Regions from separate parts of the Pseudomonas sp. SO81 genome, predicted to be linked through region 1. Evidence: predicted binding sites of a transcription regulator. Region 1 holds the regulator's gene; the other holds the start of a gene.
What was found. Region 1 encodes sigma-54, which starts transcription at its own class of promoters, with help from an activator protein. Its sites were predicted from a motif close to ANTGGCATNNANNTTGCTNT; they were not measured.
Positions count from the first base shown of each region.

Region 2: OH686_RS03905 (CmpA/NrtA family ABC transporter substrate-binding protein) is a predicted target of sigma-54. The motif match lies at 2,590-2,609, and genes of this name have one in related genera.

Region 1 is NZ_CP126126.1:1,734,184-1,738,387, reverse strand. Features, by position in the region: gene rapZ (RNase adapter RapZ) at 1-516, opposite strand, end outside; gene ptsN (PTS IIA-like nitrogen regulatory protein PtsN) at 531-995, opposite strand; gene hpf (ribosome hibernation-promoting factor, HPF/YfiA family) at 1,009-1,317, opposite strand; gene OH686_RS08395 (RNA polymerase factor sigma-54) at 1,475-2,977, opposite strand; gene lptB (LPS export ABC transporter ATP-binding protein) at 3,119-3,844, opposite strand; gene lptA (lipopolysaccharide transport periplasmic protein LptA) at 3,844-4,204, opposite strand, start outside.
Region 2 is NZ_CP126126.1:819,238-823,441, reverse strand. Features, by position in the region: gene OH686_RS03915 (pyridoxal phosphate-dependent decarboxylase family protein) at 1-496, opposite strand, end outside; gene OH686_RS03910 (ANTAR domain-containing response regulator) at 659-1,237, opposite strand; gene OH686_RS03905 (CmpA/NrtA family ABC transporter substrate-binding protein) at 1,258-2,472, opposite strand; gene OH686_RS03900 (YgdI/YgdR family lipoprotein) at 2,637-2,846, opposite strand; gene OH686_RS03895 (YgdI/YgdR family lipoprotein) at 2,949-3,158, opposite strand; gene acnB (bifunctional aconitate hydratase 2/2-methylisocitrate dehydratase) at 3,279-4,204, opposite strand, start outside.

The sequences.
Region 1 (4,204 bases):
GAACGATTCGACCAGGAAGGCGGTGCCCGGCTCCGGCTTGTTCAGCAGGCGCAGCTTGAGGGTGTCGCGCAACTGGTAGAGGTTCAGGTGGGTGGTGTCGATCTTCAGGTCGGCCAGGTCGATGATCGGTGCCAGCAGTTGCGCCTCGTCACGAATGGCCTCGGCCAGGGCGCGATCCTCGTTGGTCAGCGGGTGACGCCGCCGGGTCTCGGAGAAGCGCTTGAGCAGGGTGTCCTCGTCGGCATCGAGATACAGCACGTCGCACTGGATATGACGGCTGCGTACTTCGTCGAGCAGTTCGGGGAAGCGCTTGAGCTGGCTGGGCAGGTTGCGTGCGTCCACCGACACGGCGACCTGCGGGTGCAGCAGCTCGGTCTGCAGCAGGGCACGCTCGGCCAGATCCGGCAGCAGGCCGGCGGGCAGGTTGTCGATGCAGTAGAAGCCGTTGTCTTCCAGTACGTCGAGGGCGGTGCTCTTGCCCGAGCCGGAACGTCCGCTGACGATGATCAGACGCATGCCGCCTCCCGTGCTCAGTGGCCGCTCTGAACGTCGACCACGACCTGGTACAGGCTCTCGTTGCTCTGCGCCTGGCGCAGGCGCTCGCGCACCTCACTACGGTCGAGCATGCTGGCGATCTGGCGCAGCAGCTCCAGGTGCTCGTCGGTGGCCGCTTCCGGCACCAGCAGGACGAACAGCAGGTCTACCGGTGCACCGTCGATGGCGTCGAAGTCCACCACCGAGTCCAGGTGCAGCACGGCGCTGATCGGTGCGCTGCAGCCGGACAGGCGGCAGTGGGGAATGGCGATGCCATTACCGAAGCCGGTGGAGCCGAGCTTCTCGCGAGCGATCAGGTTTTCGAAGATGTCCTGGGCGTCCAGATCGGGGAGATCGCGGGCGACCAGGTTGGCAATCTGTTCGAGTACACGTTTCTTGCTGCCTCCCGGCACGTTCACCAGGGAACGTGCGGGAGTCAGGATGGTTTCGAGTCGGATCATCTGGGAGGGGCTGTCAGCGAGCCGTGGCGCCTTGCAGGCGACCCAGCTGCTTTTCCTTGTGCTTGATCAGTTGTCGGTCGAGTTTGTCGGTCAGCAGGTCGATGGCCGCATACATGTCTTCGTGTTCGGCGTTGGCGACGATTTCGCCGCCGGCAATGTGCAGGGTCGCTTCGATCTTCTGCTTCAGCTTCTCGACCTCCATGATGACCTGCACATTGGTGATCTTGTCGAAATGGCGTTCCAGCCGGCTCAACTTCTCGCCGACATAGTCACGCAGAGCGTCGGTCACATCCAGTTGATGTCCACTGATGTTGACTTGCATACCGCTTCTCCTTGTTGCCTGGTGTAAGAGACAGACTAGCTTGCCTGCCGCCGTAACACGTTGGCTGAAAGGGCTGGTGCACTGCGGGCCATGGTCCCCCCATGCAGGGTATCTGGCGCTCGGTACGGTGGTGCAGAAGCCTTCCGCTCAGGGCCGCTTACATCAGTCGCTTGCGTTCGCTGGATGGCGCTATGCCGAGCGATTCACGGTACTTGGCGACAGTGCGGCGGGCTACCTGAATGCCCTGTGCTTCCAGTAAACCAGCGATCTTGCTGTCGCTCAACGGCTTTTTCGCGTTTTCCGCGGCCACCAGTTTCTTGATGATGGCGCGGATCGCGGTGGACGAGCATTCACCGCCCTCGGAGGTGCTGACGTGGCTGGAGAAGAAGTACTTCAGCTCGTAGATGCCACGCGGGGTGTGCATGAATTTCTGCGTGGTGACACGCGAAATGGTCGACTCGTGCATGCCTACCGCCTCGGCGATATCGTGCAGGACCAGGGGCTTCATGGCCTCGTCGCCGTATTCGAGGAAGCCGCGCTGGTGCTCGACGATCTGCGTGGCCACCTTCATCAGCGTCTCGTTGCGGCTCTGCAGGCTCTTGATGAACCAGCGCGCCTCCTGCAGCTGATTGCGCATGAAGGTGTTATCGGCGCTGGAGTCGGCGCGTTTGACGAAGCCGGCGTATTGCGGGTTGACCCGCAGGCGCGGTACCGCTTCCTGGTTGAGTTCCACCAGCCAGCGTTCGTTGTGCTTGCGCACGATCACGTCCGGCACCACGTATTCCGGTTCGCTGGCCTCGATCTGCGAGCCCGGGCGCGGGTTGAGACTCTGGATCAGTTCGATGACCTGGCGCAGCTCGTCCTCTTTCAGCTTCATGCGGCGCATCAGCTGGCTGTAGTCGCGGCTGCCGAGCACGTCGAGGTGATCGCCGGCCAGGCGCTGTGCCTCGGCCAGCCAGGGCGTGCTGGCCGGCAGTTGGCGCAGCTGCAGGAGCAGGCACTCGCGCAGGTCGCGGGCGCCGATGCCGGCGGGCTCGAAATGCTGGATGCGGTGCAGGACGGCTTCGACCTCGTCGGCCTCGATCTCCAGTTCCGGATCGAAGGACTCGACGATCTCGTCGATGGATTCTTCCAGGTAGCCCTGGTTGTTGATGCAGTCGATGATGGTGACGCCGATCAGCTTGTCGGTATCGGACATCGGCACCAGGTTGAGCTGCCACAGCAGGTGGCTCTGCAGGCTTTCGCCGGCGGAGGTGCGGGTGGTGAAGTCCCACTCGTCGTCATCGTTGCTCGGCAGGCTGCTGGCGCTGGTTTGGTAGACGTCTTCCCAGGCGGTGTCGACCGGCAGCTCGCTGGGAATGCGGTCGTGCCATTCGCCGTCTTCGGCGCTCTCGTTGTTGTTTACCGCGACGGTACTGTCCTGGAAGCTCGAGCTGTCCTGCTGGGCAGGGCTGTTCTGCTCGGCGTTGTCGGCCATCGGGTCGGAGTTGTCGAAGTCTTCGCCTTCCTCCTGACGTTCCAACATGGGGTTGGATTCCAGGGCCTCCTGGATTTCCTGCTGCAGGTCCAGGGTGGAGAGCTGGAGGAGACGGATGGCCTGTTGCAGCTGCGGAGTCATCGTCAGCTGCTGGCCCATCTTGAGGACTAGCGACGGTTTCATGGTGTGGGGCTGGGTACCTTGTTCACTTGCCGGCGCGTGGCGCCATCCACTGCAAGGCGGCGAACCGCCCTAGGAAGCAAATTATATGCCTGACCTTGAATGATTCTAGCCCTTTGCGCAAGCCCCGCACGGGGCTCGGGCTCAGAGGCGGAACTCGTGGCCCAGGTAGACTTCCTTGACCAGCTGGTTGGCCAGAATGGTCTCGGCATCGCCCTCGGCGATCAGCTGGCCGTCGTTGACGATATAGGCGGTCTCGCAGATATCCAGGGTCTCGCGCACGTTGTGATCGGTGATCAGCACGCCGATGCCCTTGGCCTTGAGGTGATGGATGATCTGCTTGATATCGCCGACCGAGATCGGGTCCACACCGGCGAAGGGTTCGTCGAGCAGGATGAACTTCGGCTCGGTGGCCAGGGCGCGGGCGATCTCCACGCGGCGACGCTCGCCGCCGGACAGGCTCATGCCGAGACTGTCGCGGATGTGGTTGATGTGGAATTCCTGCAGCAGGGCTTCCAGCGCCTCCTGGCGGCCGGCGCGGTCGAGGTCCTTGCGGGTCTCGAGGATGGCCATGATGTTGTCGGTCACCGACAGCTTGCGGAAGATCGAGGCTTCCTGCGGCAGGTAGCCGATGCCGGAGCGGGCGCGACCATGCATGGGCTGGTGGCTGATGTCCTGGCTGTCGATCAGCACGCGGCCCTGATCGGCCTGGACCAGGCCGACGATCATGTAGAAGCAGGTGGTCTTGCCGGCGCCGTTGGGGCCGAGCAGGCCGACGATCTGGCCGCTGTCGATGGACAGGCTGACGTCGCGGACCACCTGGCGGCCCTTGTAGCTCTTGGCCAGGTGCTGGGCTTTGAGAGTCGCCATTACTGCGCCTGCTCCGGCTGGCCGTTCTTCTTGCGCGGCTGCAGGATCATGTCGATGCGCGGGCGCGGCGTGGAGACATCGCTGCCCGTGGCGCGGCCGGCGTTGACGATCTGGCGCTGGGTGTCGTAGACGATCTTCTCGCCTTCGAAGGTGTTGCCCTGCTGGATCACCTTGGCCTGGTCGATCAGTACGATGCGCTCGTTGCTCGCGTAGTACTGGATAGTCAGGCCATAGGCCTTGACGATGTCCTTGTCGACCGATGGCTTCTGCTCGTAGTAGGCCGGTTTGCCCACCGAGGTGAAGACTTCGATCTCGCCGTTGGCATCCTGAGTGATGGTCACGGTGTCGCCGGTGATCTTC
Region 2 (4,204 bases), 910 kb from region 1:
TCAGGCCGTCGGCGTCGAAGTTCCAGCCCTGGCGCGCCAGCAGCTTGCGGCGGGCGGCAGAGAGGCAGGCGAGGGTGCAGGCGGTGGCGCTGGTGCCGAAGCCCACGGCGCTCTCGCTCGGTAGGCCCAGCGCCTGGCACACCCAGCGGCCGGCGACCTTTTCCAGGCGATCGGCGATGGGCGAGTTGTCGAAGGACGAAGCGCACTGGTCCCACGCCAGCACCATGCGCTCGGCGGCCGCAGCGGCCGGCAGGGTGGCGCCGATGACGAAACCGAAGTAGCGCGGACCGTTGCTGGTCACCGTGGCCGGCGAGCCCAGCTCGTCGAGTTGTTGCAGTACCCGTTGGGCGTCCTGGCCGGATTCGGGCAGGGGCTGGTCGAAGGTGCTCAGGGCGGCGATGGCCTGATCATCGGGGAACACCCGGCGCTGGGCGCTGCCGTCGAAATAGGCGAGGGCGCGGCGGTCGGCCTCGGCCAGCAGCTGGCGTTCGTTCATGGTGCGTACTCGGCGGGGGAAGGTGGTTCTACCCTAGCCGAGTGGCACAGCGTGCCGGCAGATACAGGCGCCGGCCGAGTTGAGCGTTACAGTGCAGCGGTAAAGCTTGAGTGAACCGATACAGTTGCCTTGGTGGGCAGTACAGTTGCAGCGCCGGCTAGCTCAATTGCCCAGCATGTCGTGCATCGCGATGATCTGCTCGGCCACCTGGATCAGCTTCTGCTGGCGGCTCATGGCCTGGCGGCGCATCAGGGTGTAGGCGTCTTCCTCGTTGCAGCTCTTCATCTTCATTAGCAGGCCCTTGGCCAGTTCGATGCGCTTGCGCTCGGCCAACTGCTCGTCGCGGGCCTGCAGCTGGGCGCGCAGGGCTTGATCGCTTTCGAAGCGGGCCATGGCCACGTCGAGTATCGGCTGAAGGCGGTCGGCCTGGATGCCTTCGACTATGTAGGCGCTGACGCCGGACTGGATGGCCTGGCGCATCACCTGCGGGTCGTGTTCGTCGGTGAACATGACGATCGGCCGGGGCTGGTCGCGGGTCACCAGCACCACCTGTTCCATCACGTCGCGGCCCGGGGATTCGGTGTCGATCAGCACGACATCGGGGCGTACCGCCTCGACCCGCTCGGGCAGGTCGATGGTCAGCCCGGATTCGTCGATCACCTCGAAACCGGCCTCGATCAGCGCGCACTTCAGGCGGCCGACCTTCTTCGGGGTATCGTTGATCAGGAGTATGCGTAGCATCGTGCTTATGTCTCGGTCCGTTACAGGGCGATGGCGGCGGCGCTGTCGGCGCGCGCATGGATGGCGAACGAGCGGGCGTAGCTGGCCGGGTCGCTGCCATCCCAGATGCTGCCGTCGAGCAGGGTGGAGCGGCGCATGGACTGCTGCGGCACAGCGATGCCCAAGGCTTCCGCGGCGGTGCGGTAGATATCCAGTTGGTGAATCCGCCGGGCCAGGCCGAAGTAGTCCGGATCTTCCTTGAGCAGGCCCCAGCGGCGGAACTGGGTGAGGAACCAGATGCCGTCGGACAGCCAGGGCATGTTCACCGCGCCGTCGGCGAAGAAGCGCAGCGGATGGGCGTCCAGCCAGGCGTGGCCGAGACCGTCTTCGTACTGGCCGAGGAAGCGCGGCTGGATGGCCGACAACGGTGCGTCGACGTACTCGCTGCTGCTGATCAGCTGGGCGGTGCTGCGCTTGTTCTCCTCGCTCTCGTCGATGAAGCGGCTGGCCTCCAGCACGGCCATGGTCAGGGCGCGTGCGGTGTTGGGGTACTGCTCGACGAATTCGCGGGTCACACCCAGCACCTTCTCCGGGTGGTCGGCCCAGATGTTCTGGCTGGTGGTCAGGGTGAAACCTTGGTCTTCCTCCACCGCCAGGGCGCCCCAGGGGCCGCCGGCGCAGAAGCCGTCGATACGCGCGGCGCGCAGGTGGGCGACCATCTGCGAGGGCGGTACCACCACGGTGTTGACGTCTTCCAGCGGGTGTATGCCCTGGGCGGCGAGCCAGTAGTAAAGCCACATGGCGTGGGTGCCGGTGGGAAAGGTCTGGGCGAAGGTCAGCTTTGCACCACCTTGGCGCACGCGTGCGGCCAGTGCCTCGCCGCTGGTCACGCCGGCCTGCTTGAGCGGCTGCGACAGGTTGAGCGCCTGGCCGTTCTGGCACAGGCCCATGAGGATGGCCATTTCGGTAGCTGTGCCGCCGAGGCCCAGGTGGATGCCGTAGACCTGGCCATACAGGGCTTGGGCGGCGTCCAGCTCGCCGCTCAGCAGGCGATCGCGCAGGCCGGCCCAGGAGGCCTGGCGCTGCAGATTGAGGGTCAGGCCATAGGGCTGGGCGAAGCCTTGCGTCGCGGCGACTATCAGCGATGCCGAGTCGGTCAGGGCCATGAAGCCCAGGTTCAGTGCGCTCTTCTCCGGGGCGTCGCTGCCGGCGACCCAGGCCAGGGCATCGCTACGGGTGTTGCTGGTATCGGTCATGTCTTTGTTCCGCCGTTGAACAAAAAGGCGCCGCACCTGGCCATCACGGAGGTGGCCGGGAGCGACGCCATTGTCTGTGAGTCACTCCGCCGTTGGAGGGACTCTGCTGCATATGGCTTAGCAAGCCATATGCCAGCACGACGGGCGCAGCGGAAAGGACGCTTTCAGCGCTCCATCATCTGCTTGATCTGGTTCTGCGGAATGTGTTGCTTGCGACCTTCGCTGTCTTCGAATTCGTACATGCCGGTGTCGTCGTCCAGCTCGGGTTTGCCATCGCTGGTTAGGATCTGGCCGTCGGTGGTGACCAGCAGGTATTCGCTGGCGCAGCCGGTGAGCGCGGCAAGACAGAAGAGCGCGAGAAGCCAATGTTTCATGAGGTACTCCTGAGTGAAGGCAGTACCGTCACGCTATTCCCGTTGCGCTGTCTCTGGCAAATGCGCGAAAGGGCGCGGCCCGCCGAAGCGGGCCTCGCATGGTCAGCGTTCGATGATCTGCTTCACCGAGCTCTGCGGGATCTGCTGCTCGTTGCCTTCGGCGTCCTCGTAGGTGATCAGGCCGGTTTCATCGTCGATCTCCGGCTTGTCCTCGGAACTGAGCATCTGGCCGTCGGTGGTGGCGATGATGTAGTCGGTGGCGCAGCCGGTGAGGCCGAACACGCAGAGCAGGGCAAGAATCCAGGGTTTCATGGTGAACTCCTTCTGAAAGGGTGCCCGCGAGGGGCTTCAGAAGTTCCGACCACGGCACTCCCGGTTTCGCTCCATAAAAAAAGCCCCGCACTAGGCGGGGCTTTCTCATTGCGCTGACGCTTAGATCTGTACGGCCGGGATCTTGGCGTTGGCGGCCGCTTCGCGGAACTCGGCGATCTGGTCGAAGCTCAGGTAGCGGTAAACGTCGGCAGCCATGCTGTCGATGTTCTTCGCGTACTCCATGTACTCCTCGACGGTCGGCAGCTTGCCGGTGATCGAGGCGACCGCTGCCAGTTCGGCAGAGGCCAGGTACACGTTGGTGGCGTCGCCCAGGCGGTTCGGGAAGTTACGGGTCGAGGTGGAGACCACAGTCGAACCGGTCTGTACGCGAGCCTGGTTACCCATGCACAGCGAGCAGCCCGGCATTTCCATGCGCGCACCGGCCTTGCCGTAGATGCCGTAGTAGCCTTCCTCGGTCAGCTGGTGGGCGTCCATCTTGGTCGGCGGAGCCAGCCACAGACGGGTCGGAATGCCGCCCTTGACCTTGTCCAGCAGCTTACCGGCAGCGCGGAAGTGACCGATGTTGGTCATGCACGAGCCGATGAACACTTCGTCGATCTTCTCACCGGCGACGGTGGACAGCAGACGGGCGTCGTCCGGGTCGTTCGGCGCGCAGAGCACCGGCTCTTTGACGTCGGCCAGGTCGATCTCGATGATCTCGGCGTACTCGGCGTCCTTGTCGGCTTCCAGCAGTTGCGGGTTGGCCAGCCAGGCTTCCATGGCCTGGGCGCGACGCTCCAGGGTACGGGCATCGCCGTAGCCTTCGCCGATCATCCAGCGCAGCATGGTGATGTTGGAGCGCAGGTACTCGGCGATGGCCTTTTCCGGCAGCTTGATGGTGCAACCGGCGGCGGAGCGCTCGGCCGAGGCGTCGGACAGCTCGAAGGCCTGTTCAACGGTCAGCTCGTCCAGACCTTCGATCTCGAGGATACGGCCGGAGAAGGCGTTGATCTTGCCCTTCTTCTCGACGGTCAGCAGGCCCTGCT